One region of the Bacillus sp. 41-22 genome, then DNA from elsewhere that is predicted to be linked to it. Evidence: predicted binding sites of a transcription regulator. Region 1 holds the regulator's gene; each other region holds the start of a gene.
What was found. The regulator LexA, encoded in region 1, represses DNA repair genes until DNA is damaged. The targets are predictions, from matches to a motif close to CGAACATATGTTCG.

Region 1 (8,410 bases):
TTATAATTACCATTAAAATGATACCTAATAAAATAATTCCCACACGAGACCAATTACGTGAACTAAGTGCAAAAATTAATGGCGTACCAATACCACCTGCTCCAATAACACCTAAAATCGCAGCGGATCGTACATTAATTTCAAACCTGTATAACGTATACGATAGAAAATCCGGTAACACTTGTGGTAATACGGCATACCAAAGTATTTGAAACCGATTTGCACCCGTTGCTATTAACGCTTCCGTCGGTCCCTTATCTATATTTTCAATTCCTTCCGAATATAGTTTCCCTAACATTCCGATAGAGTGTAACCCTAAAGCTAGAACTCCGGCAAAAGAGCCTGGACCAACAGCTTTTATAAATAAAAGAGCCATAACTAATTCAGGAAATGTACGAACAAAACTAAGTACAAATTTCCCAGTTCCTGAAGTTAATTTTCCACTACTCATATTCGTTGCCGCCCAAAAAGCAAATGGAACAGATAAAAAAGCAGAAATAAATGTACCTAATATCGCAATTGCCAACGTATCAATTAAACCGTGTAATAAATCTTCACCATCTGGCAAAGATACATACGACCAATCTGGGTTCAATACGCCTGTCATAATTGCTTTTGTAATTTCTCCCGCCGTATTCTTTATTCCCTCTAACGGGACTCCTGAAAAGGCCCATACATATATAACTGTAAGTGCTATAAAAATAATCCAGCGATATATACTCGGTTTCTTCGGTTTTGGTACGATTATTGTCGTTTTACTCATTATAATTTCCCCCGCAACGCTGTACTTATATAATCAATTAGCAATACAACAACAAGGGTATAAATAATAATAGAAGCAGTTTGTTGATATTGTAAAAATCCAAGTGTACGATCATAATATAATCCAATCCCACCTGCTCCTACTAAACCTAGAACAGCTGCTGCACGTACATTCACCTCAAATGTATAAAGTACATAGGAGACGAAGTGCGCTTTCACTTGCGGAATGACCCCATAAACTATCCATTGCACCTTATTCGCTCCTACAGCTGTCATCGCTTCTAATGGACCTGGATCAATTGATTCAATTGACTCATACAATAATTTCGCTACGAGTCCAACGGAGAAACAAGTAAGAGCCAAAATACCTGGAAGTGGTCCTATTCCAAAAATCGCTACAAAAATAGCCGCTAATAATAAATCTGGTATTGTTCGTATAAAATTTAAAATCAATCGAGCTGGACTGTACAAAAATACACTAGTAAATACGTTACTTGCCGCAAATAGTGCAAGTGGAATGGCTAAAATCGCCCCTAAAGTCGTTCCAATAATCGCCATACGTATTGTATCTAACATTGCTGTTGTAATAATTTGAAAATAACTCCAATCTGGTGGCACCATTTCCTTCAATAAATCCATCATATTCGGAAAACCAACTACTAGTTTTGAAAATGATGCGTCGACCTGTACACTACTACCCCACAACAGTAAAATAACTAAAATAACCGTTAACATATGTTTCAATTTACTCGGCGGCTTCGGTATCGATTTCGAATATATCGTCACTTCATTCATTTAGCTGCCACCTCTAATAATGCGCTTTTCTGAGCTACGTCCCCATAAATTTCAGCGAATTTTTCATCCGTTGCCTCTTCTACTAATCCATCAAAAACAATTTCACCAGCATGTAATCCAATAATACGAGTAGCATATTGCCTCGCTAAATCAATAGAATGTAAGTTTACAATTGTCGTAATTCCAAAATCTTCATTAATTTTCTTCAAATCATCCATTACTTGCTTTGTTGTCAGAGGATCTAACGAAGCAACAGGCTCATCTGCCAATATGATTTTCGCTTCTTGTGCCAATGCTCTAGCAATTGATACACGTTGCTGTTGTCCCCCTGATAATTCATCAGCTCGTGCATATGCTTTTTCTGAGATATTCACTCTATTCAGCGCCTGGAATGCAAGCTCCACATCCTCTTTCGGAAACAGACCTAACGTTGTACGCAATGTAGAATGATATCCAACCCGCCCAGCTAATACATTCTTCAGTACCGTTGATCGCTTCACAAGGTTAAAGCTTTGAAAAATCATACCAATATCTCGGCGCATGCGTCGTAATCCTTTTCCTTTTGCAGCAGTAATAGACTCCCCTTCAATAATGATTTCTCCTTCTGTGATTTCATGAAGGCGATTTACCGATCTAAGAAGTGTTGATTTTCCAGCACCGGATAGCCCGACCATTACAACAAACTCACCTTTTTGAATTTTCAAGTTTATATTATTCAATCCTTTTGTACCATTCGGATACACTTTGGAAACATTTCGAAACTCTATCACACATCTTACCTACCTTCTATGTATTATCAATAACTGAAAAACGGCAAACTAACTGAAATCACACACTTTCCAGTTAGTCGCCATTTCCATATGTATTATTGCGTTTTCACTTTCTTTCCATATTCACGAACGATATCAAATTTACTATCATCAGATTTAACGTATCCTTCATGTGAGTATACTTCTTTAATGATTTTGTGCCCTTCCTCATTCTTTCCTATTTCAATGAAAGCATCCTGTAATTTCTTGCTCCACTCTGCATCTAAATCAGAACGTACAGAAATCGTATCGTTTGGAATTTTCTCCGTAAATTTTACTATTTTCGTTTGATCGAATATATTCGGATAATCTTTTTTTACAATATTACGAGCATCTTGGAATACAACAGCTGCATCTACATCACCATTTAAAAGAGCAATAAGTGACTGATCATGACCTTTTAATGTAACAGGTTTCACATCTTTCAACGGATCGATTCCCTCTTTTAACAATACAGCCGCAGGCCATACATAACCCGCTGATGATGTTACATCTTGATAGCCAATTTTTTTACCTTTTAAATCTTTTACACTATTAATATTAGAATCTTTCTTAACAACAAACTCTGATTTATAAACATCTACTAAATCCTTTGTGGGAGCTCCAGTTTCATCATCTACCCCAAAACGTTGCGCCTGTAAAATTACGTTTGCAGCCTTTTTCTCATGCGCTAACACATACGCTGTTGGAGGTAAAAAGCCTACATCTACTTGCTTAGATGCCATCGCTTCTACAATTGTATTGTAATTCGTTGAAATACTAACTTTTACCGGAATGTTTAATTTATCACTTAATAGCTTTTCCAATGGTTTTGCCTTCGCCTCTAACGTATCTGCATTTTGAGAAGGAACAAATTGAACATTTAGTGTCTTCGGTACATAACCTTTTTTCGTATCTTCATTTTTACTTGCACTTGATTCCTTCGTTCCACATCCACTTAATAATCCCGCTGCTAGTACAACTGTTGTGCTCATTGCAAAAACTTTTTTCAACATGTTAATGCCTCCATTTTTCGTTGTTATAAAATAACCTTCCATAAACATGAAGAAATATATCACATATTTTTACAAATAATTGCTTATTTACAGAATCTTTACACATTCTATACATTCACATTAAAATTCTTTTCATATATTTGATATGATTAATTGAAAGATAACTATAGAAAAGGTGAATGGCGTTGAATCAAAATCAAATTGTAACTTTAAATATTTTATTAACAAGCGATGTACATGGTACTGTGTATCCAATTCACTACCAAGATAACTCCAAAGCAGAAATTGGTTTAGCTAAAATTTCTACTCTCATAAAAAAAGAACGTTCTCAAAATGCAAACGTTCTTCTGATTGATAACGGGGACTTCATTCAAGGAACACCATTTACTTATCATTACGCTACATACGAAAAAGATATGGAAAACCCAATGTCCTTATTAGCCAACTACTTAGAGTATGACATTGCAATTATCGGAAATCATGAATTTAATTACGGAATGGATATATTAAATAATGCTGTGGCTACTGCAAATTCCCCTTATCTATCAGCAAACATTTTAGATAAAAACAGAAAAGAACCTTATTTCGGAAAACCATATATAATAAAACATATTGAATCAAACATAAAAATTGCTATTTTAGGGGTGACAACGCATTACATCCCCCATTGGGAACAAGCACATCATATTAAAGATTTACAATTTGAAGATGCATTTGAAACAACAAAAAAATGGGTTTCTTACATCCGTAAACATGAAAAACCAGATTTACTAGTCGTAGCCTATCACGGGGGATTTGAACGTGATTTACAAACCGGAGTACCGACTGAAGTTTTAACAGGTGAAAACCAAGGATATGCAATGTGCCATGAAATTGAAGGCATAGATATTTTACTAACAGGCCACCAACACCGAGAAATCGCTCACACCGTGATTAATGGTGTAACAATTTTACAGACCGGATGCAATGGACACTCAGTTGGAAAAGTAACAGTAACATTCGAAAAAGCAGAACAAAAATGGGTGAAAAAAGAGAGTTATTCAGAGTTATTGCCCGTACAAGGAATTGCGGCAGACCAAGATGTTCTTTCCTTGGTTGCCAATTATGAAGAGAAAACACAAAATTGGCTTGATAAACCTATTGGAATAATTTATGGGGATATGCAAATTTCCGATGCTATGCAAACACGTTTGCAAGACCATCCTTTTATTGAATTCATAAATAAAATACAGATGGATATAGCTAATGTTTCAATTTCTTGTACAAGTTTGTTTCATAATACATCTCCAGGTTTCCCTAAACATGTAACAATGCGTGACATCGTTTCTAATTATATTTATCCAAATACATTAAAAGTAATTAGAATAACCGGAGCGGATATAAAAAATGCTCTCGAACTCTCTGCTTCTTATTTCACATTAAAAGCAGATGGAACCATCATCGTAAACCCTACCTATATAGAACCAAAACCACAACACTATAATTACGATATGTGGGAAGGGATTTCGTATGTATTAAACATTTCAAAACCAATTGGAGAGAGAGTAGAGTCTTTGCAGTATAAAGGCGCTCCTCTTAATATGAATGAAGAATATGACGTTGTTATGAATAATTATCGTGCAAGCGGTGGCGGGAACTTCTTTATGTTTCAAAATAAACCAGTAGTAAAAGACATACCAACAGATATGTCTGAACTTATCGCTAACTATATATTGAAGCATAAAAGGATAGAAGCAACGAAAAATGAAAACTGGAAAGTTATTAAATAACAATTTTAACAAATAAAAAAAGATGGGCTATGCCCATCTTTTAATTTAATTTTGCATTATCCTGCTTTTTTAAAGCTTTTAATTTCGCCGGTGTAACGTCCGTGCCTTCTTCGTTAACGACTTTAATTCCTTTTAATTCGTTTAACATATTTTGACGAAATCCTTTTAAATATTGTTCACGAAGCGATTGGCGCTCACGTTGTTCTTCTTCAGTTAAGCCTTCAGCTTTTGCTTTTTTCGCTAAGAAGTTAATGCGTTCAATGAGTTCTTGACTTGGCATCTCGAATCCCCCTTCTACTCAAAACTGATTATTATCATACAATAGTTAGTCCTCTTTATCAAGCAATTGCTTTGTATATTCTACATACCTTCGATGTACAGTTGCTTTTGAAACATCATGACCAAAACCACGAAGTGTTGCTGCAATTTCTTCAAAAGTTAATTCATTCCGGCGCAAACGTACAATTTCCTCAATTGGCACTTCTTTTTTCTCACGTCCTACGCTTAAATGACGATTTTTCAAATTATTTTCTGGACGAAATCCTTTCTCCACTGCTCTTTGCATGCCACGTTTAATTTTTAAATTGTGGATCTTTCTTTGATACTCTTCAACGATCCCAATTATATTTAGCACCATCGAATCAGAATCTGAAAGCTGTAATTCACCACTATGTGTGTGTGTATAAACTTTTATCCCCTCTTTATGTAAACAATGCATTAATGCAATCTTTGCATTTCCTCTACCAAGACGCGTTTCATCTTGTATAAGTAGTACATCAACTTGTTCATCTCGAATTGTATCTAGCACTTCTAATATGCCATCACGTTCAATTGTATAACCGCTAGCCTGCTCCTCAATTACCTTTGTAACATCCATTTGATAGCGCTCAGCTAAATGCAATAATTCATCTTTTTGACGCAATAATGATGTTTCCTGTTCTTCTTTTGTTGTGCTCACACGTGCATAAATAATTGCATTCATTTTGAACCCTTCTTTCTCACTATATTTTCCTTATAGTGTATCATAAATTTGCCTTTCGTTCGAACTTATGTTTGTAGAATGTTTTTTCGCATGTTATACTTAATAATAAGAAAAATGAAAGAAAACGAGGTGTTAGAAAACATGGAAAAGTTAACGAAACGCCAGCAAGACATTCTCGACTTTATTAAGCTAAAAGTACAAGAAAAAGGATATCCACCTTCCGTACGTGAAATCGGTCAAGCAGTCGGCCTTGCTTCTAGTTCTACAGTGCACGGACATTTATCACGACTAGAAGAAAAGGGATATATTCGACGCGATCCAACAAAACCACGCGCAATTGAAATTTTAGGTGACAACCGAACGGAAACACAATCTGTTATTCAAGTTCCAATCATCGGAAAAGTTACTGCCGGTTTACCGATTACAGCAGTCGAAAGTGTAGAAGATCACTTCCCACTTCCAGCTAGTATCGTTGCTGGAGCAGATCAAGTGTTTATGTTACGCATTTCTGGAGATAGCATGATTGAAGCCGGTATCTTTGATGGTGATTTAGTTGTTGTTCGCCAACAACAGTCTGCATACAACGGTGAAATTGTAGTTGCTTTAACAGAAGATAACGAAGCAACTGTTAAACGTTTCTATAAAGAAAAAGATCATTTCCGTCTACAACCGGAAAACTCTTCACTAGAACCTATTATTTTAAAACAAGTGTCAGTTATTGGAAAAGTAATTGGCGTATATCGTGATTTACATTAAAAATAATAAAAAGAAGATAATTCCCTTATTTATATAGGTAATTATCTTCTTTTTATATTTTGATAGATTTCCGTTCATTCAAAAGAATGCGTTTCATTAATTATTAACGCGTTTCAATAGTAACATCTCCAGCAGCGGTTTTACCGCTAATCTTTTTACTACCATTACCAATCGTTATATTTTTATTGTCTTCATTAAAAATTGTCACGTCTCCAGCAGCAGTTTGCCCAGTTATAACTGCATCTTGTGGTTTTTCCAATAAAGTAATATCTACATCTCCAGCAGTTGAACTTACCTCTAAATCATATTTAGAATCATGATCAATAATATCTATATCCCCACTAGCCGTTTTTGCTGTTACTTTCCCTATGACTTTTTTAAAATTCACCTCACCAGCTTTTGTAGACCCCTCCACACTCTTTGCTGTTACATGTTTCAAATCCACTTCTCCGGCGAGTGTTTCAACACTTACGCGGTCACTTTTCACATTACTTATTTCTATTTGTCCAGCGGATGAATTTACTTTTATCTCTTGATAAGAACGTTCAGGTACTAATATAGTCAATGTAGGCGTTTGAAATCCGAAATTGTAAAATGAAAAATCAAATGAAACACCTTTTTCTATTTCCCCTATGATTTTTAATGTATCACCATCTTCAGCAATACGAATCTCCTGTTTACTTACGTCTCCTTTTTGCTTTACATAAAAAGAGGAATCAGGAGATTTTTGGACAACAATATCTCCAGCATCTAACTTAACTTCTACATTTTTTAGCGTTTCGTTTTTAATTACGTCCTCTTTATCTCCTTTCTCTGCAGTTTGTACTGCTTTTTCATATGTTTGTGAAATCCCTATTACTCCAATAATGATACAAGCGATAGCTACTAATAATATCTTTTTCATCATCTACTCCCCTTTTATCATTTTGAAGTTCCAGACTACATAGCGTACACATAATCTTTTAAACCACTTCGTACTATAATAAGCTACAATACATAACAACAAACCTACTCCGACAAACGTTATACTAACGAAAAGATCCAACCATATAAAAGTGCCCATAAATACTTTTACAATAACGAAAAATGGTGTCACTACACTAGCAATCCCACCGACCCAAAAGGAAAATATAAAAGCTATAATTGCAACTAACGGGCCTAACACAATAATAAAATTAAACAAACTAAGTCCAACCGCTGCCATGACAGCTCTTGTCACATTTGAAGTCGACGGATCTTTTTTCATTTCATCAAATCGATACATCGCAAGTAAGTCTTTCGCAATTACTTTCGGAGAGCCAAGTCCCTTTATTATTTCTGATTCAGTTTTCCCCTCTTCCATCCCAAACTGAAAGTGCTCTTCATAATCAAATAAAATATCTTGTCGCTCTTCTTCTGGTAACTTTCTAAGATGACTTGATAATTCTTTAAGAAACTGCTCTTTACTCATCCCATTCCACCCCTTCAATAATTTCTTGAACACCTTTAGCAAAATCACGCCACTCTGTTACTAATAAAGTAAGTTGCATCTCTCCTTGCTCT
Region 2 (8,410 bases), 560 kb from region 1:
ATCGATTCTTCCGACATGTGTAAGCTTCTAGGCTACATGAATTGTTCGACAATTGTGTGAAAATTCCCTTTAAAGTTTCTTACTTTCCGATAAAATCACAAAAAAATATGTTTATCGTTCATTTTTTTACTTTCGCAACACATTCCATCATAGAATTACAGCGAAACGTTCAACCCTTTGCTTATATCTTACAACAAAAAACAGCTCTTGCGGAGCTTTTACAAAATTTCAACGAATTTTTCAAAAGAAAAACGAGCTAATATGTATTAGCTCGCTTTTTTCTCTTGATCATAAATATTAATTCTAGCCTCATGTAACATCCATTCAATATGAACACCGTATCCTGACGTTGGATCATTTACAAATACATGTGTAACCGCACCAATTACTTTCCCATTTTGTACAATCGGACTTCCACTCATTCCTTGTACAATACCACCCGTTTTTGCTAGTAAACGTTTATCTGTCACTTTTATAACCATACCTTTTGTAGCCGGGAACTTTTGTGGTACCGTACTAACAACTTCAATATCAAACGCTTCCACCTTATCTTGATCAATAACTGTTAATATTTTCGCTGGCCCTTCTTTTACTTGATGGGATAATGCGATAGGCATTGCTTTATCCATTATGCCGTTTGTCATATCTGTGTTTAATTTCCCAAAAATACCATACGGGCTATTTATTGTAATATTACCAATCACTTCACGATCCGGTGAAAATCTTGCTAATTTTTCTCCCGGGTTCCCGTGACTTCCTCTTTCAATAGACGTTACTGTCGAACGCATAATTTGTCCATCTTCTACTTGAATTGGCTTTTTTGTATCATTATCGGAAATTACATGACCAAGCGCTCCATATTTCATGGAATCTGGATGTACGAATGTCATCGTTCCGATACCAGCTGCTGAATCACGAATATACAGTCCAATTCGGTAAGAGGATTCACCATTGTCTTTTTGTGGTGTTAGCTTAGCACGAATATATTTTCCATCTCTTAATAAAACAAGATTAAGCGGTTCACCTGTTTCTCCACTATTATGAATAAATGGTGCTACATCACTCATTCTTTCAATTGTTTTACCATTGATTTCAGTAATCATATCTCCAATCTGTACACCAGCTGTTTCACCAGGAGATACTTTACCCTTTTCAGTTTGAATTAAATGATGGCCTACAACAAGTACACCTTTTGTGTTCAATTTTACACCAATCGATTGTCCACCTGGAATAACTTTAAAATCTTTTAATACTTTCACATTTACTTTTTTCACTGGAAAACCAGCAAGTTGAAACACCATATCAGCTTCACCATTTTGGTGAGAATTTACCATAAGTTCTTGTTCATTTGAACTTACAGTAAATACATTACGATTTGTAGATGCAGCCTTAAAAACTGGTAATGATGCTATTTCTGATTGTTGTCCTTCAAAAACAACAAGTTGCTTCGGCGATGAAATAAACGTTCGAAGCGGTTTAAAACATCCAATAAAAACTAGAGAAACAAGGAGACAAAGACCTATTATTTTTCGAAATCTTTCTAATTTCAATTTGTTCACTCTCCTCGCTCCTACCCCACATTCAGCCTCTTGGCTTCACTTTTTAATCTCTCCTTGCAGCGCTTTATTTATAACCGGAAGAATTAAGAAATCGTCATTTGAGAAAAAAAAGCTATCCATTACTGGATAGCCTCTGCTGTCTGTTTGAAATGATGCGCTTGCGTAAGTAACTCTTTCGCATGCTCTGTCGTTAAATCTGTAATTTCAACACCAGAAATCATTCGAGCAATTTCTGTTACTTTTTCATCCGTACTTAACACAGTAACCGATGTAATCGTACGATCATTCGCCACTTGTTTTCTAATAAATAAATGAGAGTCCGCCATTGAAGCTACTTGAGGTAAGTGCGTAATACAAAGTACTTGCGAGTTTACTGATACACGATAAATTTTTTCCGCAATAGCCTGTGCAACCCGACCACTCACACCCGTATCCACTTCATCAAAAATAACAGATGCGACACCTTGATGCTTAGAAAAAATGCTTTTTAAAGCTAAAATAATACGAGATAACTCTCCGCCAGAAGCAACCTTTGAAAGTGGCTTTAACGGTTCACCCGGATTCGTTGAAATATAAAATTCCACATGATCGTAGCCATCCGCCGTAAGTTTTACCGGTGTTCCTTCCACGAGAGGTTCTTCTACATTTCCTACCCTCTTCATAATTCTCACTTCAAATTTCGTTTTTTCCATATATAGTTCTTTTAATTCTTGATGAATAGCGCTTGTAAGATGATCTGCAAGCTCATGACGCATAGTACTTAACAACGTTGCTTCTTTTACAATAACACCTTCTAATTTCGTTAACTGCTTTCTCGTCGTTTCAATATGTACGTCTTTATTTTCAATCGTAAAAATTTCTTGTTCAATTTTATCAGCATACGCTAAAATCTCTTCTACAGTATTTCCATACTTTCTCTTTAACATACGGATTTCATTCAAACGTGTTTCAATTTCATCTAGACGTTTCGGATCATATTCCATCATATCTAATTTTTCTCTAAGCTGGTATGCAACTTCTTCTAATAAGTAATAACTATTTGCAATAGAATCATGATTTTCTTGATACGCTTCATCTAAGTGCGTAATACTCTCCATTTGTCCCATTGCATTTCTTACGTGATCTAATCCCTGTCCGTCTCCACTTAACGAACGATACGCATCTCCTAATGCTTTATAAATCTTTTCAAAATTGGAGATTTTTAATCGTTCCTCAGTCAATTCATATTCCTCATCCATTTTTAAATCCGCCTTACGAATTTCTTCATGTTGGAATTGAATTAAATCTAGACGATGGGCCATTTGTTGTTCATTTTCACTTAAAGATTTCAGCTGTTTTTTTAACTTCTCATAGTCTGTATATACATTTTGATATATGCCCAATTGTTTAACAATGCGATTTCCATCAAAATGATCAAGCATAAACATATGACGCTCTTCATTCATTAAATCTTGTGTTTCATGCTGTCCATGAATATCAACTAGCGTTTTTCCAATCTCTTTTAATATGCTGAGTGTAACAAGTTTCCCATTTACACGACAGACACTTTTTCCGTTCGCAGCGATGTCACGCTTCAAAATAATCATGCCATCTTCTATTTCTATATCTAACTCTTCTGCCTTTGCGATACATGGATGTTTGTCATCTTCTACATAGAATAAGCCTTCTATCTCAGCCTTTTCTGTTCCATATCGAACAAATTCTGCTGAACCACGGCCACCAACAAGCAAACTAATTGCATCAATAATAATGGATTTTCCAGCTCCTGTTTCACCACTTAAAACGGTTAAACCTTTTTGAAAAGAAATATTTAATGCCTCAATAATAGCAAAGTTTCTGATCGATAATTCCGATAACAATGCCCCATTCACCTCGTTATAAACTAATCCCCTATTAAGGGCTTTTCTCAGTATTCTTCATTCAAATAGTTATACTATATGTTTGTATGTATAAATTACTATTCTAACCCGCTCCATTGTACCAAACATTCGTTTTACGGGTCAATCCACCTATTTTCTAACTTCATTCAAAAAAAATAATGTATTGTATTTGAAAATCCGTATTTTTCGCCAATAAAAATATCTTGTTTACTTTCCACTTTACAGAGGAAAGTAAACAAGATTTTTCTGTTAAAGCATATTTAAGAAACGATCAGAGACAACACCTGTATCTTCAGGTGTACGGCAAATAATTAAGCAAGTATCATCACCACAAATGGTTCCGACAATCTCATCCCACTCTAAATGATCAATGAGTGCCCCAAGTGAATGAGCGTTACCAGGCAATGTTTTTAGCACAAGCATATGTCCTGCCGTGTCTAATTTTACAAATGAATCCACTAGATTTCGTTTTAATTTTTGCAACGGATTAAATCGTTGATCTGCTGGCAAGCTATATTTATAGCGGCCATCATGTAATGGCACCTTCACTAAGTGCAGTTCTTTAATATCGCGCGATACTGTTGCTTGCGTTACATTAAACCCCACATTACGTAAAATATCAACTAGTTCATCTTGTGTTTCAATTTCTTTGTTAGCAATAATTTCCCTGATTTTAATATGGCGCTGACCTTTATTCATACATTTGCACCTCACACTATCTCTTACCATAGTTTAAACATTGGTATACTTCATTTATTTATGTTACCGTATAATCCATTACTTGTACACAATTGTTTTTATAATCATTATACGATTACAACAAAAAGAGGAACAACATATGTTATTCCCCTTTCCCTTTTTGTTTTAGAACATCATGTGCTTCTGTAACAACTTGCTCAATAGAAACCGGAGAATGATTTTCGCCATTCTCACGCTCACCGTGCCACTTTAGATGAATTAAAAATTCAATATTTCCATCCCCGCCTGTAATTGGTGAGAATGTTAAACCTTCGATATTATAGCCTTCCTTAAGAGCAAAATCGACAATCATTTCCACGACAGCTTCATGTACTTTTCTATCACGAACAATGCCTTTTTTCCCGACTTGTTCTCGTCCAGCTTCAAACTGAGGTTTAATCAATGCAGCTACATCACCATTTGGCATAAGCATTGTTTTTAAAACCGGCAATATAAGCCTTAATGATATAAATGAAACATCAATACTTGCAAACTGCGGTAAACCACGCTCTAAATCTGCCGGTGTCACGTAACGGAAGTTCGTTCGTTCCATCACAACAACACGCTCATCTTGACGCAATTTCCACGCAAGTTGATTATATCCTACATCTAATGCGTAGGATAACTTCGCCCCATTTTGAAGCGCACAGTCTGTAAAACCACCAGTTGATGAACCAATATCTATCATAACCTTATCTTGTAAATCAAGTTGAAATGTTTCTAATGCCTTTTCAAGCTTATAACCACCACGGCTTACATACGGCATGACTTGCCCTTTCACCGTAATCTCCGTATCTTGTGAGATTTTCTCCCCTGGCTTATCGAGTCTCATTTCATTCGCATATACAAGACCTGCCATAACAGCACGTTTAGCCTTCTCACGCGTTTCTATAAGCCCTCGCTCTACTAATAGTACATCTACTCTTTCTTTTTTTACGCTCATTTGTTACGCCCTTTTTTGTTTTGATGGAATCATTGTATGAATACGGTCTACAACAGCATCTGTTGTTAAACCAATTTCTTCTAACAGTTTTGTTACACTACCATGCTCTATGAAGCGATCAGGAATACCCATTCGTTCAATTAAAGCACTATGGTATCCGTTCTCAGAAGCAAATTCAACTACTCCCGTTCCAAAGCCACCGATTAAACAAGCCTCTTCAATCGTTAAAATCGGTATATTTTTCCCTAAAAGCTCATGTAAATATGCTTCGTCCATCGGCTTAATAAAGCGAGCATTCACTACTTTCACTGATATTCCAGCTTGTTCAAGACGCTCAGCTGCTTCCATTGCCATCGGGATTGTCGTACCAAACGTTAAAATTGCTGCTTGTGTGCCTTCTTTTAACGTTTCCCATGTACCGATTGGAATCGCCTTTAATTCTTCATCCATTTGAACGCCAAGTCCATTTCCGCGTGCATAACGTAAAGCAATCGGCCCATCTTCGTATTGCATCGCTGTATATACTAAATGTTGACCTTCATTTTCATCTTTCGGCATCATAAGCACCATATTCGGCAAGTGACGTAAAAACGCGATGTCAAATACACCTTGATGCGTTTCACCGTCTGCTCCTACTAATCCAGAGCGATCTATTCCAATAAAAACGTTTAAATTCTGGCGACAAATATCATGAACAACTTGGTCATATGCTCTTTGTAAAAATGTTGAATAAATTGCTAAGAACGGCTTCATCCCTTGTGTTGCCATACCAGCTGCCATTGTTGTAGCATGCTGCTCTGCAATACCTACATCAATCATGCGATCCGGAAATTCTTTTTGGAATTTCTCAAGTTTCGATCCAACAGGCATTGCAGGCGTAATTGCAACGATACGTTCATCCGTTCTCGCTAGCTTAAGCACTGTTTCACTAACAACAGCACTCCATGCTGGTGCAACTTCTTTCGGTTTAACGAAGTCACCTGACTCAATTTTATACGATCCTGTTCCATGCCAAGTTCCAATAACGTCACTTTCAGCTGGTTTATAACCTTTTCCTTTTTTCGTAATAACATGAACAAGTACTGGGCCTTTTGTTTTCTTTGCATATTGCAACGTTTCGAATAACTTTTCATAATCATGCCCATCGACCGGACCTAAATATGTAAAGCCTAATTCTTCAAAAAAGACGCCTGATACTAGTAAATATTTTAGACTATCTTTTATTTTCTCTGCTGTCGCAGCAACTTTCCCGCCGACTGCTGGGATTTTCTTCAATATATACTCTAGTTCATCTTTTACCCAATGGTACTTCCCTGCGGTACGTAAACGACCAAGTACATTATGAAGTGCACCGACGTTTGGTGCAATTGACATTTCATTGTCATTCAAAATAACAATCATGTCCGTTTTTTCATGCCCAATGTGGTTCAATGCCTCTAAAGCCATTCCGCCTGTTAATGCACCATCGCCAATGATTGGTATAACGTATTCTTCCGTTTTCTTTAAATCACGTGCTAGAGCCATTCCCATTGCAGCAGATAACGACGTTGAACTATGACCAGTTTCCCAAACATCATGCTCACTCTCACAGCGTTTTGGAAAACCACATAGACCTTGGTATTGCCTTAATGTGCCGAATTCTTTCGCACGCCCTGTTAAAATTTTATGTACATAGGATTGATGTCCTACGTCCCATAAAAACTTATCTTTCGGACTATCAAATAATTTATGCAGAGCAATTGTGAGTTCTACTACACCTAAATTAGGTGCAATATGTCCACCTGTTTGAGAGAGCTCTTCAATTAAAAACTTACGAATATCCTCACTCAACCCCTCTAGTTCACTGATAGACATATCTTTCAAAAAACTAGGGTTTTGAATTTGCGTTAGATCCACATGGATCACTCACTTTCATTTCATAATCTGTCAACATGTCAAATATTATAAGAAACATTTACACAACACAAGAAATTATCTTTTCTATTCTTTTTATCTTGTCCTGCTTTCAGAAAACACTTCCATTTTTTCACTTATCATATTATACATCATATTTCTTTACGTGATGAAAAAAATAGCCGCTAACACGAAGTGATAACGGCAATGTAATCTACATATATTTTTGCCAATAACAAGAAAAGAAAAACCTTTTCCTACATTTATATCATAAAATGATGAATGACTCAACAAATGGAAACGCTGTTATATTAGTTATTACGTTTTGCGATTAAATCACAAATAGATAGTAAATATTCATCTTGTAATTGTAAGGAGCTAATAGAAGCTTTTGCTTTTGCAATTTTCTCCTCTAAAATAGATTTTGCTCTATCTACAGTAAATAACGTCGTATATGTGCTCTTCTCGTTGGAAGCATCACTACCAATCGGTTTTCCAATCTCTTCTTCTGTTCCTTCTACATCCAAAATATCATCTCTAATTTGGAAAGCTAGACCGATATATTTCGCAAATGCAAGTAACTTCTCTTCTTGCTCTTCTGTAGCATCAGAAAGTATCGCGCCTGCAAGTACAGCAAACTCAAGCAGTTTACCTGTCTTATGATTATGAATGTACTCTAATTCATTAATTGTAAGTCGTTTTCCTTCAGCTTCCATATCTGCCACTTGTCCAGCAACCATTCCTTCAGGTCCTGCTGCTTTCGCAAGCTCAAGTACAAGTCTTACTTTTTTTTCAGCAGAGATTTCTTTTTGCTCATATGCCATAATAACTTGAAAAGCATATGTCAACAAACCATCTCCCGCTAAAACTGCCATTGCTTCACCAAATACTTTATGATTTGTAGGCTTTCCTCGTCTTAGATCATCATCATCCATACAAGGTAAATCATCATGAATTAACGAATATGTATGAATCATTTCAAGGGCACAAGCTGCACCCACTCCAAGATTTCTTTCTTTCCCAAACGCTTGTAACGTTGCAAATAAAAGTAACGGGCGGAGACGTTTCCCACCCGCTTCCAAAGAATATGCCATCGCTTCACGAAGCACATTTGGACATTGTAATTCATTTGCATAGCTTACAAGCTTTTCTTCTACGAAAGTTTTACTCTCTTTCAAAAAAGCATCAAAAGCTATATGTGTCACTATGCTTCATCTCCTAAAGCAGTAAACGGTTTAAGCTCTCCATCTTCCCCAAGGATAACTGCCATTTGTTCTTGTACATCTTTCAATTTCTCATCACAAAGCTTAGATAATTCCATGCCTTCCTTAAAATAAGAAATTGCTTCCTCTAAAGGTACATCACCTTGTTCAAGCTTAGAAACGAGATGCTCAAGC
Region 3 (8,410 bases), 130 kb from region 1:
CGATAATACGTCCCTTCATTTCGTCATTTGGAAGATTTACAACCGAAACGGTTGTTTCAGCAACATGATCAGCTGCACATCTTTGCATTGCAAGAGATAAAATCTCTTTTGCCTTCTTATCCGCTTCTTCTTTCGCGCGAACTTCACTTTCTTTTACCATAACGGCAATTTCATGAGAAACTTCACTTTCCACTTTACCAAGAATAATTGCTTTCGCTTGTTCGCGGGTCAGATTGGAAATGCGCTCTAATTCTGTTTGTTGCTTTTGAACTAACTCTCCCACTTTGCTTTCCAACTCTTCAATCTGTTGTTGTTTCGCTACAAGAGATTCCTCTTTCTTTTCTAACTGTCGCTCGCGGTTATCGAGCGTTTCGTCTTTACGATCAAGGTTCTCTTCTTTTTGCATTAAACGATTTTCTTGTTTTTGTAATTCGCTTCTACGGTCACGAATTTCTAATTCAGCTTCTGTACGAAGTGTATGAATTTCATCCTTTGCTTCTAAAAGCGCTTCTTTCTTAAGTGCTTCAGCATCACGATTCGCTTCGTCTAGAATACGTTTTGCTTCATTAGCTGCACCATTAATCTTCGCTTCAGCAATAGACTTTCGAACAAAAAAGCCAACAACTGCACCGACTGTTGCAAGCAAAATGGAGATGAGTATCCAAACTGTACTACTACTCATGATTTCACCTCCCCTTGCTATGAATGAAAAAAGACTGTCGGCATGTACATTGAATTACAACGTACAGCAAAGACCGTCGTCCCGCTTTTTTAAGGGACTTTCTTCATTTCACAATTAAAATGTCATATTATTATTTCGGCAAGATTTAAGTCTTACTCCGAATATTACTTCTCTTCTTGAGAAGAGTATATCGTATATAAGAAAAAATATACATTCTCATTGTATCTATCGCAATTTTCATTGTCAAGCGTTGTCTACTTTTACTTTCTTTACCTTCAGCCCTGAATCTTATATGGATTAAAAAAACAGACGGCATATTATCCTGGAAAACCTTAGAAAATCCCAATTCATTCACTTAAAATATATGAATATTCCCCTTTACACATAGCCTTTTGGATAGAATAAATATTTTATCTCCAGCTATATACAACGCTTTCATAGTGGATTAAAAAATAAAAGACACGGGACCGTGTCTTTTATTTTTTAATCTTGACGAGTTGAATCTTCCGTGTCTTCAACACCAGAGTTTTCACCAATTCCGTGATGTTCACGAACAAAGAAGGCAATTTCTTCTCTTAAATCCGTATTCTCTTTTAAGAATTGCTTCGAATTTTCACGACCTTGTCCTAAGCGTTCTTCATTATAAGAGTACCAAGCACCGCTCTTTTGAACGATATCAAGTTCAGAAGCCATATCTAAGATTTCACCTTCTCTTGAAATACCTTCTCCGTACATAATATCAACTTCAGCAACACGGAATGGCGGTGCTACTTTATTTTTAACTACTTTTACTTTCGTTTTATTACCAACAATATCGTTACCTTGCTTTAACTGCTCAGCACGACGTACTTCAAGACGGACAGTTGAATAGAATTTCAACGCACGACCACCTGGAGTTGTTTCTGGGTTCCCGAACATAACCCCAACTTTTTCACGAATTTGGTTGATAAAGATTGCGATTGTTTTTGATTTGTTGATTGCACCTGAAAGTTTACGAAGTGCTTGTGACATTAAACGTGCTTGTAAACCAACGTGAGAGTCACCCATGTCCCCTTCGATCTCAGCTTTCGGTACAAGAGCTGCCACAGAGTCAATTACGATAATATCAACCGCTCCACTTCGTACAAGTGCTTCTGCGATTTCTAGTCCTTGCTCCCCTGTATCAGGCTGTGATAATAGTAATTCATCTATGTTAACACCTAATTTTTGTGCATATACAGGATCCATTGCATGCTCCGCATCAATGAACGCTGCTTGTCCACCTTGACGCTGTACTTCCGCGATTGCGTGTAATGAAACTGTTGTTTTACCTGAACTTTCAGGTCCATAAATTTCAATAACACGGCCACGTGGGTATCCGCCTACCCCTAGTGCCACATCAAGTGCTAAAGAACCACTTGAAATTGTAGAAATTCTACGCTCCGCTTGTTCTCCTAATTTCATAATTGAACCTTTACCGAATTGCTTCTCTATTTGTTTTAACGCCATATCTAATGCCGCTTGACGATCGCTCATTCAAAATTCCTCCTTAACTAAATTGCTAATCTTATTATACCTATTTTCAATTCAATTTGCCAACAAAAATCGAACATTTATTCGTTTTTTTATTTTATATCGAATAAAACTAGGTTTTCCAACAAAAAAACTAGAAGAAATTTATATCTCTTCTAGCTTTTTAAATAAATGATAAAATCCATATTTTGTAGAGCGTTCTCTAATTTGTTGACGACTTCCACTTAAATTAAGCGAGAAGACTACAGCTGGTTCATCTTTAATCACCAATCCAATAAATACTGTTCCTGGTTCTTTATGCTCTGAAGCATCCGGTCCTGCCACCCCAGTGAAACTAATTCCGATATCTGCTTTTAACAGTTCCTTTACATTTTCAGCAAGATAGCGAGCACACTGTTTACTAACCGCGCCATCAGTACGTAACACTTCTTCAGGTACATGTAAAATTTGTTGCTTCACATCATTTTGATAACAAATGACACCGCCTTTAAATACAGATGAAACACCAGCATTTTCTGTTACTTGATTTCCAAAAAGACCACCTGTTAAACTTTCTGCACACGCTAAAGTTAACCCTTTTTCCTTCAATAGCCTTATTGCCTTGTAATGAAGGAAATCTTGGTCATATCCGTAGAAAAATTCTCCTACTCTTTCTAAAATCAAATCTTCCACATGCTGAATCAGTTTCTCCGCCTCATCAGCATCATGATGTTTGGCAGTTAAACGTAATGTCACTTCGCCATCATTTGCAAGTGGTGCAATGGTTGGGTTCGTTTGTCCATCAATTAAATCTTGAACTTTCACCTCTAATTGAGATTCCCCAATACCAAAAAAACGAAGAACACGAGAATAAATATTTTCCCCCGTTGTAAACTTACATAAAAAAGGCTCTACGTAACTTATATACATCGGCTTCATTTCTTTTGGTGGTCCTGGTAATAAAATATAAACTTTTCCGTTCGTATTTAATCCCATACCAGGCGCCATACCGTGATCATTCGCAAATACAGTCGATCCATTTAAAACGAGCGCCTGCTTTTTATTATTCTCCGTAAATTCACGGCCTGTACGCTTAAAATAATCGCTTATCGATGTTAATGCCTTTTCATCATACACAAGCTCTTCATCTAAACTAGACGCTATTGTTTCTTTCGTTAAATCATCTTTTGTCGGTCCTAATCCACCTGTAAAAATGAGCATATCAGCTCGTTCTTCAGCCAATTCAATTGCCTTCTGTAATCGCTTGTTATTATCCCCAACAACAGTATGGTAGTACACGTTAATTCCGATTGAAGCTAACTTTTCAGATAAAAACTGGGCATTTGTATTTGCAATTTGTCCAAGTAATAATTCCGTTCCAACCGCAATAATTTCAGCATTCATCCCAATTCCCCCATAAACTTCTATTTTGAGTTTACAAAAGCATCTTTATTTTTCCAGAAATAATCCCATCCTGAAATAACGGTAAAGAATAATGCAATCCATATGAAAATATCTGCAACTGGAATATGAAGTAGATTTAACGGTACATCATGTAATAAGTATGCTGCAATCGCAATAATTTGTGTCCATGTCTTAATTTTCCCTAGCTGATTTGCTGCAACTACTTCTCCTGTCCCAGCAAGTACAAGGCGTAAACCTGTTACTGCAAACTCACGGCTTATAATTACAATAACGATCCAAGCAGGTACATATTGCATTTCTACCAATGTGATAAGTGCTGCCGAAACAAGTAATTTATCTGCTAACGGGTCAAGGAATTTCCCTAAATTCGTTACAAGATTATACTTTCTTGCATAATGTCCATCAATCCAATCTGTAGCCGAAGCAATAATAAAGATAAGTGCCCCTACTAAATGTTGAATTGGTAACTCTACATCACCAATTATAAATGAGCCCCACTCAAAGGGCGCTAACATAATTACCATAAAAATTGGAATTAAGAAGATTCTAGATATTGTAATTTTATTTGGTAAATTCACAGCTATTCCTCCATCATGTCAAAAACATTTGTTCATTGAAAAAAGTCATCGAAGCGATGACTGTTATTGCGCAGCTTGCCCTATCCCTTGGTTTTTTATCACCAATCTTTGGTGATATTCTTTTGCTGGATCTAATGGGAAAGTAACCACTTGGCCATTCAGTTTAATTTCAACATTCGGTGCACTTCCAATATTAAGCCGCACTTCTTTTACTGTTGATAAATCACGTTTTTCTGTTTGACCACTTTGTACTGTAGTGTTTAGAATTTCGTTACCCGCATCATCTTTAACATCTACATAGCTTGCACCCTTCGCTGAAATTTCCAGTTCTAATGTTTTATTATTATGAATTTCCAAAGTAGATACCTTACCACTCGTTCCAACTACCTTCACTTCTTGTTGTCCAGTTGGTTGCGCTGGTTGCTCTTCTTTCTTTGGTTCTTCTTTCTTTGGTTCTTCTTTTTTTGGTTCTTCCGCTTTCGCTTCATCTTTCTTCGTATCTAACGGAGAATTTTTTGCTTTTTGAACCTCAATTTTCTCACTTTGAGCATTTGGAACTTGCCTATCATCTTTTCCAGTTAACGCTTGAATAACAAACCAGACTACCACTCCAAATGCGATTACTAACAACGCAATCAAAATTTTGGGCATATGATCCGCAATTGGCCATGATGAAGATTTTTGCATTGTTTCTTGTGTTTTTTGTCCAGTTGATACTTGTGGAACTTCACGTTTTTCAGACTGTGGTATCGTACTCTGATATTCCACAAGCAGTTCCTCTCCATTTAATCCAACAGCATCTGCATATTGTTTAATGAATGCACGCGCATAAAAAGCTCCTGGCAACACATCATAATTGCCTTCTTCAATCGCTACTAAATGGCGTTTTTGAATTTTTGTAATCTCATGCAGCTGATCAATAGATAAGCCTTTCGCTTCTCTTGCTTCTGTCAGCTTTTGTCCTAATTCCGTCACTACTAACACCTCAATATTTCTTTAAAAGTCGAACATAGAGAAATTGTTTTGCGTACCTTGCTCAATTTCATCTACTAAATTATATTGAATTTCTTCATCATAATCGTTACGCAATTCGATAATATAATCAAAATCATCCAATGTGTATTCTGACTGACTCACAAACACATCCGGATGTTCCACAACTTTCGTTGCAGGCAATCTCATGATTTCACGAACGAGCTGCCAGTGTCTTTCATTTGCACGCTTTGTCGACACAATTCCATCTAGTATGAAAATATTATCGTCGCTATACTCATCTTCAATCAATTGGCTACGAACAGTTTGCTTAATGAGAGTAGATGATACGAATAACCATCTCTTATTTGCACAAACACTTGCGGCAACAATAGATTCTGTTTTTCCGACACGAGGCATTCCTCGTATCCCAATTAATTTATGACCTTCTTTTTTCATTATCTCCGCCATAAAGTCTACAAGCAATCCTAATTCATCACGCACAAATCGAAATGTTTTCTTATCATCTGCATCTCGTTGTATGTACCTACCATGTCTAACTGCTAGCTTATCTCTAAGCTTTGGCGGACGATATTTCGTTACCGTTATATTATCCATCGTATTTAAAATTGATTCAAGTCTAGAGATTTGTTCTTGATTATCACACATAAGCAAAAGTCCACGTCGTGCATTATCTACACCATTAATTGTGACAATATTGATGCCAAGCATACCGATTAACGAAGAAACGTCACCAAGTAAGCCAGGTCGGTTTTTATGTATTTCATATTCAAAATACCATTCAATCATCCAAGATCACTCCCCTACGCTTACTTTACACCTACGTACTATATTATATGATTTCACCTTAATAGGGAAGCTAAATGTATAATCTATTCCTCCTAATTACTATACAAAAAAAGTAGAGAGGAGAAGCTCCTCTCTACTTTTACTTATGTTGTACAAACTTCACCATTAAATTTGCAATTGTATGTTGCTCTTGTTCATCAGCAACTTTCCAAAGCTCAGACAATAATTTTTCTTGATCGTTGCGCGCTTCTACTTCATTTGCTAAATAATCACCAACACGAAATGCCATATCTGATACGGCACCACCATCAAGCCCTTTTCCCCCCGCTTGTTCTAAACGTTCTCCTAAAAAGCTCTTCCACTGATCAAAATTATCTAACACTGACATGTTTAAGCACCTCACTATTTTAGTAATAGAATCATGCTTAATTTGTACAATTTCTTGTTTTTTATGTAAGAATTTTTTAGCAATGCCAACCGCCATTCACTCCGATAATTTGCCCCGTAATATAAGAAGCTCCTGGCGAAACGAGGAATGATACTGTTTTTGCTACCTCTTCGGGTAGTCCTATTCTACCTAATGGAATATCTTCAGCAATTTCATTTTTATCATCTTCTGAAAATACATTTAACATTTCTGTTTCGATCGCACCTGGCGCTACCGCATTAACGCGCAATCCACTTAGAGAAACTTCTTTCGCTAAAGCCTTCACATATGAATTTTGTGCACCTTTCACCATTGAGTACAGCACCTCACAAGACGCTCCTATTTGCCCCCAAATGGATGAAATAACAACAACATTACCACTTCTCCGCCCGATCATCGGTGGAAGCGCCATCGATAAAAGTCTATATACACTCTTCACTTGAAGCTCCACCATATAATCTAATTCTTCATTCGTAACATCTGTTACTAATCCAAATATACTCTTTCCAGCTGCGTATACAATAACATCAATAGGATGTTCGATTTGTCCCCACAATTTCTCTGCTCCATCGATAGAAGCTAAATTTGCTTGCACAGGAATCACTGCATCAAACTCCTTTTGTAACCCCCTTATCTTCTCTTCGCTTTTATTGTAATGAATATAGACTGTATAACCATCCTCGATTAACTGCTTCGAAATAGCAGAGCCAATCCCTCCGCTTCCTCCAGTTACTAATGCATACTTTTTCATAAATTCCCTCTCTTATCTTTTTATGTATAAATAAATAATACCCTCATCTTACCATTTGGCAATAACCAAACGTTAGATGAGGGATATAGATACTGCGTTTTTTATTCACATATTACTTCATTTTTTTTGTAACACTTGGCAGACACTCATTTTCTCTTCAATTAATAATGTTTTTGCTGCTTGTTGTAGGTCTTGAACAGTTAATCCTTCTAACACTGTAAGAGCATCAAATAAACTAGATTCATTAAACGCATATCGTGTAAACTGATTTGCAATATATTCAGGTGAATTCAACGATCGTAAAAATCCGCCAATTTTCTTTTTCTTCACCCGTTCCAGCGCAGTCTCATCTAACTGATCATAATTCGTTTGTAGTAAAATACCTTTTAATCGCTCTGCCAATTCATCAGGGTGCTTCGTATCTCCACCAACCATTGCAAAACCGAAGTTATTTTCTTCTGTATAGTCATACGAGAACGAATCATCAATAAGACCTTCATTATATAAAGATTCGTAATGAACTGACCCTTTTCCAAATAAATAATCTAAAAGTAATGTAAGTGCAATTTCTTGTTTTAACAGAGCTTGCCCTTTTTCTTTTAAATTCGTTGCCTTAATACCAACTAAACATTTTGGAGTTTGAACAGGCATTGAAATAATCTTTTTCTTTTCATTTACTTCTTCTGGTTCCTCTTCAAAAGAGCGAACGATTTCTGGTTGATTTTCGTAATCTTTTTTCGCTTGATTTTCACGAACTAAATCCATTGTTTTTTCAGGATCAATCGCTCCAACAACAAATAATAACATGTTGCTCGGATGGTAAAAAGTCTCATAACATTCATACAGTAGGTCTTTTGTAATTTTACTAATGGACTCAATTGTCCCTGCAATATCAATTTTAATTGGATGTTTCACAAACAAACTATCGATTAACCCAAAGTATAAACGCCAGTCTGGGTTATCTTGGTACATTTGAATTTCTTGACCGATAATACCTTTTTCTTTTTCAACCGTTTTTTCAGAGAAATACGGTTCTTGTACAAAGTCTAACAACGTATTTAAATTTCTTTCTACATTTGATGTACAGGAAAAGAGATAAGCGGTTCTTGTAAAAGATGTAAAAGCGTTCGCTGAAGCACCTTGTTTACTAAACAATTGAAACGCGTCATGGTCCTCTTTTTCAAACAATTTATGCTCAAGGAAATGAGCAATTCCATCTGGTACACGAGTCATGTCTTCTTTTCCAAGCGGTACAAATGTATTATCAACAGAAC
Region 4 (8,410 bases), 2.3 Mb from region 1:
CATCGAAGTTCCAGGCGAAAACGATGTATTCGTACATTTCTCTGCAATCGAAACTGATGGTTTCAAATCTTTAGAAGAAGGCCAAAAAGTTAGCTTCGAAATCGAAGATGGCAACCGTGGACCTCAAGCTAAAAACGTAATCAAACTATAATTTTATAGTTTATTATAGAAAAAAGGATGGCTTATGCCATCCTTTTTTTGTTGTTGAGATATACGATATTTATATTAGTAATAAAGACAGCCTAAAAAGTACGATTGAAGAAATAAAGGCGTACTCGAAAACTTATGAAAATGATAAAGTGACGGTAATTGATTTGAGGAAGTCTCATTCTCGGTATTTAGATCAAGAACCATATTACAGGTTGAAAGAGATACAGAGAATCTTGGAAGAAAAAATAGTAGGTTTTTTGAGGATGAAGAAGAATGAAGGAAATGGCAATCAGTATGTAAAAGGGCTTTCCGTAAAGGAAGGCCTTTTAGTGTTCTTTCACAGCTTTTTTCTTTTCACGTTTCTTGCATTCTGGACATTTAGATTTACGAAAAGGCTTCGCGAAGAACAGTAAAATAAAAAATAAACCGAATATAATACTCGCTGAATTTTTTACGATAACAATGCTACTATTTTTCATTTGAATTGTTGGATGATCTTGCTTTTCTTCCATGAGAGACCTTCGTATATTTGATTTATATTTTAATTATAGCAAAATTAATTGCTGTAATTATATGAAAAGGGGAATGTGTTAAACATATTACAAATGATATAAATTCTTTTTTCGTATATAGAATCCTTTTTTTATACAGATTATTCCTTTAATATTCATATATCATTATTAACAAATTTATATTATATTTGATTTATTATAAGTATTTGTAAAGAATCGTGGAATGTAAACCATTTCCTTTTCGTAGGTGCTACTATAAAAGGGAAATGAAGAAGGGAAATTAAATAGCAATCGAAAATTAAAAAAAGAGAGGTGAAAAATCTGTTACTAACAAAAGAGCGAGTATAGATAAAAGTATTCTTAGCGTGCAAAAACTACATACTCTAAGGATATACATTTTCCTATATTTGTAGTAGCAGACAGTAGACTATGGAAAGTAAAGTAGAACGTTATGTCGAAAACTATGTTGTAAGCAAAAATACAATGGCCTTACTTCCTGTTGTTCTAGGAGAAAAGAAAGTTGTTACGCGGATTGTAGAAATGGAAGATTCTTTTTTCGTATTTCAAAAGCCTCTTGATATTATAGAGAGAAGTTGCCGGAAGCATGGTTCTAGTTTCTTTGGAAGAAAAGAAGGAACGAAGGAGTTAACGCGTATTACACATAAAGCTCCTATCGCAATTAGCCCGACAGATCAACTTTATTTTTTCCCTACGTATTCTTATTCTCGAAAAGAGTGTGCGTGGTTATCTCATTTTCATATTGAAGATAATAAAGAATTAAAAGATGGAAATCTTATTATTAGATTTATAAATGGTTTCGCTGTGAAACTAGAAATGTCAAAAAGTAGCTTTGAAAATCAGCAAAATCGTACAGCGAAATTACGGACAGAGTATGAAGATCGTAAGAAAAAACAAGGAAATCCTTGCTTTAAAGAGATTGATAAAAATGAAGAATCTAAATTAACACCAGCATATGAGAAAGTGTATTTTGTGAAGGAAGGCGAAGTGTGAGAGGGAAAGGATGGGGAGACTCATCCTTTTTATTTGTCTGTTTTTGTCGGAAAGTCGATAAAAATCAAATTGTGGTCGATGTATTCAGAAAATCACCGGTGTAATTTCATTTACCGAAAAAATCATCAAAAAATATTGTTCCTCAAACAACCAAACGTACAACAAACCTTGTCGAATATTGAAAGATTATCATAGCATAATAATGAAGGAATTCTAGCGAATGATATGGAAACTTTAATAAATACATCTCCATATGTCGTATCTACCATTTCCTCTTTCATTTAAGCAATGATACAGTAGAGGTAGTAATTAGAGTAAAGGGGTAAAGTGTAGAATGGATTTTCAAACGATCAAAGAGTATTTTTCACCAGAAAATATGGATCATATTGTTGAAAGTTATCGTGCGTTCGGACCGCTTCTCGGTATTGGCTTACCGATGATAGAGGCGCTTATTCCAGCATTGCCACTCATTGTGTTTGTGTTGGCGAATGCTGTTGCATTTGGTTTTTGGTTCGGTTTTCTTTATTCATGGATTGGGTCAGTAATTGGTGCAATGCTTGTATTTTTCATTATTCGTAGCTTTGGAAGAAGTCGTTTCTTTTCTTTTGTAAATAAGCATGAGAGAGTGCGAAAAGCGATGGGATGGATTGAAAGAAAAGGGTTCGCGCCAATCTTTGTTATATTTTGTTTTCCGTTCACACCATCTGCGCTTATAAACGTTGTAGCTGGTTTATCTCGCATTAGCGTAAAACAGTTTGGACTAGCATTAGCATTTGGAAAGCTTGTTATGATCTTTATTTTAACGTATATCGGTCATGATTTAGTGTCATTTATTCATAAGCCGGTGAAATCGGTTATTGTGGGCGTTGTTATTTTTATTTTATGGTATGTCGGTAAAAAAATTGAAGTAAAGTTAGAACTACATTAGGAAAAGTCTTCTTTGTCCCGCTATTTGAGGGCAGTAAAACTCCCACCAAAAAATTCGACTGAAGCAAAGAAGTTAGGTGGGAGATCAAACTGCCCGTAAATGCCCGATTGGTGCGGGCTAATAATCGGTGGGGGATGAACAAAACCCCCACCGATTAAGTTTCACTTTATAAATGCAAGCTTCATCATTAAAGGGCGAGGGGAGAAGCGAATGAAGAAAACTTTGAAAAAAGAAGGGCTAGAGTGGGTAAGAACAATTTTAATTGGTGTACTATTAGCTGTATTTTTTCGAACGTTTTTCTTTTCAACGTACGTTGTAGAGGGGAAGTCAATGATGCCGACATTGCAAGATGGAAATATGCTCGTTGTGAATAAGGTGAGTTATCAAGTAGGGGACTTGAATCGATTTGATGTCGTCGTTTTTCATGCGAATAAAAAAGAGGACTATGTAAAGCGAATTATCGGTTTACCTGGGGATCATATCGAATATAAGCATGATAAATTATATATAAACGGACAATTCGTGGATGAACCTTATTTAGAGACGTATAAGAAAGAGACAAATGGACGGCAATTAACAGGCGATTTTAAACTAGAAGAGTTAACGAAAGAAAAGTTTGTACCACCCGGTTCTATTTTTGTAGTTGGTGACAACCGCCTTGGTAGCTGGGATAGTAGGCACTTCGGCTTTGTGAAAGCTGATACAGTTGTCGGTAAAGTTGATTTACGATATTGGCCGATTCAAGAGGTACAAACGAATTTCTCAAAAGGCTGATATAATAAAATGAAGTATAAGGAAAAGACAAACGAGTATGTTTGTCTTTTTTATCGTCCTATAATACAATTGTGATAGCAAACTAACGTTCGTTATGTAAGTGAAAGGTGGGGGTTTCATGTCACTTCGATTTGTGATTGGTAGAGCTGGAAGTGGAAAAAGTACACTTTGTTTACACGAAGTGCAAGAAGAGTTAAAACAGCGCCCAAGAGGGAAAACAATATTATATCTTGTGCCAGAACAGATGACATTCCAAACGCAGCAGGCGTTAATTGGGAGCGAAGATGTAAGAGGTTCTATTCGGGCACAAGTTTTTAGTTTTTCGCGATTAGCGTGGAAGGTGCTGCAAGAAGTTGGTGGAGCGAGTCGTCTTCATATTGATGAAGCTGGTGTACATATGTTGCTTCGTAAAATTGTAGAATCTCGTAAAGATGGACTATCTGTGTTTCAAAAAGCAGCGGAGCAAAACGGTTTCTTTGAACATCTTGGTAGTATGATTGCTGAGTTTAAACGTTACAATGTGACGCCGTCTAACGTATATGAAATGTGGCAACAATTAGACACGCATAGCAGTAGTGCAGAGCAAAAGCTACTAGCGAATAAAGTGTATGATTTACAGTTATTATATGATGATTTTGAACGTGCTTTAATCGGAAAGTATTTAGATTCAGAAGACTACTTACAATTATTAATTGAGAAGCTTTCAGACTCTGAGTATGTAAAAGGCGCGGAAATTTATATAGATGGATTCCATTCATTTTCTCCTCAAGAGCTAGAAATCGTTAGAGGGCTAATGAGATTAGGAACAAGAGTAACAATAACATTAACGATAGATGAAAAAACGTTAGCGCAGCCAGTGAATGAACTAGATTTATTTTATGAAACGACGTTAACGTATGAAAAAATAAAACAAGTAGCGCGTGAAGAGAAAATAGAAATTGAAAAAACAATTCCACTTATGGAACAACCGCGTTTTCATTCTCCAGCATTAGCTCATTTAGAAACGCATTATGAAGCGCGTCCGAATGAAAAGTATCATGGTGAAGCGAGTGTAACAATTAGTACAGCAGCTAATTTACGAGCTGAAGTAGAAGGTGTAGCTCGTGAAATTAGAAGACTTGTGGCGGATGAAGACTATCGTTACCGAGATATCGCAGTCCTTCTTCGTAACGGAGAAAGTTATTACGACGTAATGCGAACGTTATTTACGGATTATAATATCCCGCATTTCATCGATGAAAAACGCCCAATGTCACATCATCCGCTAGTAGAATGTATTCGTTCTGCACTCGAGATTATTAGCGGGAATTGGCGTTATGATGCAGTATTCCGCTGCGTGAAAACAGAGCTTTTATATCCATTAGATGCAAGAAAAGAAGCGATGCGCGAAGAGATGGATGAGTTTGAAAACTACTGTTTAGCGTACGGTGTACAAGGGAAGAGATGGACTTCTGAAGATCCGTGGATGTATCGTCGTTATCGTTCTCTTGATGATGCGAGCGAAATGATAACAGACAGTGAGCGTGAAATGGAAGAGAAAATAAATCGACTTCGCGACGTTGTAAGAACGCCAGTTATTCGTATGCAAAAAAGACTGAAGCGTGCTGGAACAGTTATGCAAATGTGCGAAGCGGTATATTTATTTTTAGAGGAGCTTGACGTTCCGAAAAAACTAGAAGAATTACGTGTTCGTGCAGAAGAAAATGGAGATTTCTTATTTGCGACAGACCATGAGCAAGTATGGGAAGAAGTGATGAATCTTCTTGATACGTTCGTTGAGATGCTTGGCGAAGAGAAGATGTCCCTTTCAATGTTTACGGAGGTTATGTCGACAGGTCTTGAGGCACTTCAATTTGCGAACATTCCGCCGTCACTAGATCAAGTGTTAGTTGCTAATATTGATCATTCTAGATTATCAGATATTAAAGCGACATTCATTATTGGAGTAAACGAAGGTGTGATTCCAGCAGCGCCTATGGATGAAGGTATGCTTTCTGATGAGGAAAGAAATGTTCTCACCGCTGCAGGTATCGAATTAGCACCAACGACGAGACAAACTTTATTAGAAGAACAGTTCGTTATGTATCAAATGGTGACGAGAGCATCTGAGAAGTTATACATTTCTTGTCCGCTTGCGGATGAAGAAGGAAAGACGTTACTTGCGTCTAGCTTTATTAAGAAAATAAAAAGAATGTTCCCTGATGTGAAAGAATCGTTTATTACGAATGATGTAAATGACTTATCGCGTTCGGAACAAATTTCATACGTAGCAACGCCAGAAGTAACTTTGTCTTATGTCATGCAGCAACTGCAAACGTGGAAGCGATACGGATTTGAAGGGAATTTAGACTTTTGGTGGGACGTATATAACTTCTACGTTACTTCAGATGAATGGAAGCAAAAAAGTAGCCGTGTGTTATCAAGTTTATTCTACCGAAATCGTGCACAGAAACTAAGTACAGATGTAAGTAGGGATTTATATGGAGATACAATTAAGGGAAGCGTTTCTCGTATGGAACTATTTAACCGTTGTGCGTACGCTCATTTTGCCCAGCACGGTTTATCGCTAAGAGAGCGTGATATTTTCAAACTTGATGCGCCAGATATCGGTGAATTATTCCATGCAGCGCTGAAGAGAATTGCAGACAAGCTATTACGTGAAAATCGGACTTGGGCGGATTTATCAATAAAAGAGTGTGAACACCTTTCTGCTTTAGTAATAGAAGAAATTGCACCGTTATTACAAAGACAAATTTTATTAAGTTCGAACCGTCATTTCTATTTAAAGCAAAAACTACAACAAATCATTTTCCGTACGTCACTTATTCTTCGTGAACATGCGAAGTCGAGTGGATTTGTACCAGTTGATTTAGAAGTACCGTTCGGTATGGGCGGGACTGGATCTCTTCCGCCAATGGAATTTGCGTTGCCAAATGGTGTGAAGATGGAAGTAGTTGGCCGTATTGACCGTGTTGATAAGGCGGAAGATGAGAGTGGTACGTTCCTTCGTATTATTGATTATAAATCAAGTTCGAAAGCGTTAGATTTAACAGAAGTGTATTACGGACTCGCACTTCAAATGTTAACGTATTTAGATGTTGTTACTTCAAATGCACATACGTGGATGAAAAAGGGCAGTACTGCATCACCGGCGGGTGTATTGTATTTCCATATTCATAACCCGATTGTTGAGATGAAAGGCGATGCATCTGAAGAAGAAATTGAGAAAGAAATTTTAAAGAAATTTAAAATGAAAGGTCTCGTACTAGGAGATGCTGACGTTGTGCGTTTAATGGATAATAAACTTTCAACAGGAAGCTCTGATATTATTTCTGCTGGTCTGAAAAAAGATGGTAGTTTTAGTGCGCGTTCTAGCATTGCAAGTGAACAAGAGTTTAACGTACTTCAAAAATATGTACACCACTCGTTTGAAAATATCGGAAAAGACATTACAGAAGGTGTTATTGATATTGCTCCTTACAAAAAGGGGAATAAAGCGGCATGTACGTTCTGTAACTTCAAATCTGTTTGTCAATTTGATGAATCACTTGAAGATAACCAATTCCGTACGTTAAAAGATATGAAAGATAGCGAAGCGATGGAGAAAATTAGAGAGGAGGTTGGCGGAGAATGATAGAAAATTGGCCTCAGAAACCAGAAGGTAGTCAATGGACAGATGACCAGTGGAAAGCGGTTGTAGCGAACGGACGTGATATTTTAGTCGCAGCGGCAGCTGGATCAGGGAAAACAGCGGTATTAGTTGAACGTATTATTAAAAAGATTATAAGTGAGGAAAATCCAGTCGATGTCGACCGCCTGCTCGTTGTAACATTTACGAATGCAGCAGCGCAAGAAATGAAAAATCGAATTGGGGAAGCGTTAGAAAAAGTATTAATTGATGGGCCAGGTTCACAGCATATAAGAAAGCAGCTTAGCTTATTAAATAAAGCTTCCATTTCTACAATTCATTCATTTTGTTTACAAGTTATTAGAGGATATTATTACATGCTTGATGTCGATCCTCGTTTTCGTATTGCGAACCAAACAGAAAATGAGTTATTAAAAGAAGAAGTGCTAGATGACATATTAGAAGAAGAATATGGAATCGAAGATAATAGTATTTTCTTTGAACTAGTTGATCGTTATACGAGTGACCGTAGTGACGATGACTTACAACGAATGATTTTAGCGCTTCATACAGAATCAAGAGCGCATCCAAACCCGGAGAAGTGGCTTGATAAATTAGTAGAAGCATACGACGTTGAAGGAAAGACGATTGAAGATTTAGTGTACGCTTCTTACTTATTAGAAGATGTGAAGTTTCAGCTTGAAACAGCGGAAAAGCATATTCGTAAGGCGACTGAACTCGCAATGCTTCCTGATGGTCCAGCGCCTCGCGTTGAAACTTTACAAGCGGATTTAGCTTTACTTGGAACGTTATCCTCAGCAGCTCGTGGATCGTGGACAAGCGTTTATGAAGCGATGCAAAATGTATCGTGGCAAACGTTAAAGCGTATTAAAAAAAGTGATTACAACGAAGATGTTGTAAAACAAGTAGATTCTCTTCGTAATAAAGCGAAAGATGAAGTGAAGAAATTACAAGAAGAGCTATTTAGCCGCAGACCCGAAAGTTTCTTACGAGATTTTCAAGATATGCATCCTGTATTAGAAAAACTCGTGAAGCTTGTAAAAGTATTTACAGAGCGTTTCCAAGCGATTAAGCGAGATAAAGGAATGGTCGATTTCACAGATTTAGAGCATTTCTGTTTGCAAATTTTAAGCGAGCAAAGTGAAGGCGGTGAAATGAAGCCGTCAGCAGTAGCACTTCAATATCGTAATAAATTTGCTGAAGTACTAGTTGATGAATATCAAGATACGAACTTCGTACAGGAATCAATTATTAAATTCGTAACGAAAGATTCTGAGAGTGAAGGAAACTTGTTCATGGTTGGTGACGTAAAACAGTCAATCTATCGTTTCCGACTAGCAGAGCCTGGTTTATTCTTAGGAAAATATAAACGTTTCACACAAGAAG

Region 2: recN (DNA repair protein RecN) is a predicted target of LexA. The motif match lies at 3,541-3,554, and genes of this name have one in related genera.
Region 3: recA (recombinase RecA) is a predicted target of LexA. The motif match lies at 2,268-2,281, and genes of this name have one in related genera.
Region 4: addB (helicase-exonuclease AddAB subunit AddB) is a predicted target of LexA. The motif match lies at 3,454-3,467, and genes of this name have one in related genera.

What each region holds. Positions count from the first base shown of each region.
Region 1 is NZ_CP084035.1:3,486,309-3,494,718, forward strand. It holds gene phnE (phosphonate ABC transporter, permease protein PhnE) at 1-763, opposite strand, end outside; gene phnE (phosphonate ABC transporter, permease protein PhnE) at 763-1,557, opposite strand; gene phnC (phosphonate ABC transporter ATP-binding protein) at 1,554-2,327, opposite strand; gene LCF45_RS17765 (phosphate/phosphite/phosphonate ABC transporter substrate-binding protein) at 2,423-3,361, opposite strand; gene LCF45_RS17770 (bifunctional metallophosphatase/5'-nucleotidase) at 3,547-5,130, shown strand; gene LCF45_RS17775 (DUF896 domain-containing protein) at 5,171-5,410, opposite strand; gene LCF45_RS17780 (YneB family resolvase-like protein) at 5,456-6,112, opposite strand; gene lexA (transcriptional repressor LexA) at 6,254-6,868, shown strand; gene LCF45_RS17790 (DUF4097 family beta strand repeat-containing protein) at 6,972-7,775, opposite strand; gene LCF45_RS17795 (DUF1700 domain-containing protein) at 7,776-8,318, opposite strand; gene LCF45_RS17800 (PadR family transcriptional regulator) at 8,311-8,410, opposite strand, start outside.
Region 2 is NZ_CP084035.1:4,041,614-4,050,023, forward strand. It holds gene spoIVB (SpoIVB peptidase) at 267-1,559, opposite strand; gene recN (DNA repair protein RecN) at 1,679-3,418, opposite strand; gene argR (arginine repressor ArgR) at 3,689-4,138, opposite strand; gene LCF45_RS20635 (TlyA family RNA methyltransferase) at 4,281-5,120, opposite strand; gene dxs (1-deoxy-D-xylulose-5-phosphate synthase) at 5,124-7,016, opposite strand; gene ispA ((2E,6E)-farnesyl diphosphate synthase) at 7,325-8,218, opposite strand; gene xseB (exodeoxyribonuclease VII small subunit) at 8,218-8,410, opposite strand, start outside.
Region 3 is NZ_CP084035.1:3,614,016-3,622,425, forward strand. It holds gene rny (ribonuclease Y) at 1-682, opposite strand, end outside; gene recA (recombinase RecA) at 1,166-2,197, opposite strand; gene LCF45_RS18350 (competence/damage-inducible protein A) at 2,339-3,577, opposite strand; gene pgsA (CDP-diacylglycerol--glycerol-3-phosphate 3-phosphatidyltransferase) at 3,598-4,176, opposite strand; gene LCF45_RS18360 (helix-turn-helix domain-containing protein) at 4,240-5,151, opposite strand; gene LCF45_RS18365 (DUF3388 domain-containing protein) at 5,173-5,958, opposite strand; gene LCF45_RS18370 (DUF3243 domain-containing protein) at 6,098-6,346, opposite strand; gene ymfI (elongation factor P 5-aminopentanone reductase) at 6,423-7,136, opposite strand; gene yfmH (EF-P 5-aminopentanol modification-associated protein YfmH) at 7,254-8,410, opposite strand, start outside.
Region 4 is NZ_CP084035.1:1,148,568-1,156,977, forward strand. It holds gene cspA (RNA chaperone/antiterminator CspA) at 1-151, shown strand, start outside; partial or broken gene LCF45_RS05825 (hypothetical protein) at 210-427, shown strand; gene LCF45_RS05830 (hypothetical protein) at 477-662, opposite strand; partial or broken gene LCF45_RS27120 (RNA-guided endonuclease TnpB family protein) at 965-1,042, shown strand; gene LCF45_RS05835 (competence protein ComK) at 1,092-1,673, shown strand; gene LCF45_RS05840 (TVP38/TMEM64 family protein) at 2,008-2,601, shown strand; gene lepB (signal peptidase I) at 2,812-3,375, shown strand; gene addB (helicase-exonuclease AddAB subunit AddB) at 3,494-7,009, shown strand; gene addA (helicase-exonuclease AddAB subunit AddA) at 7,006-8,410, shown strand, end outside.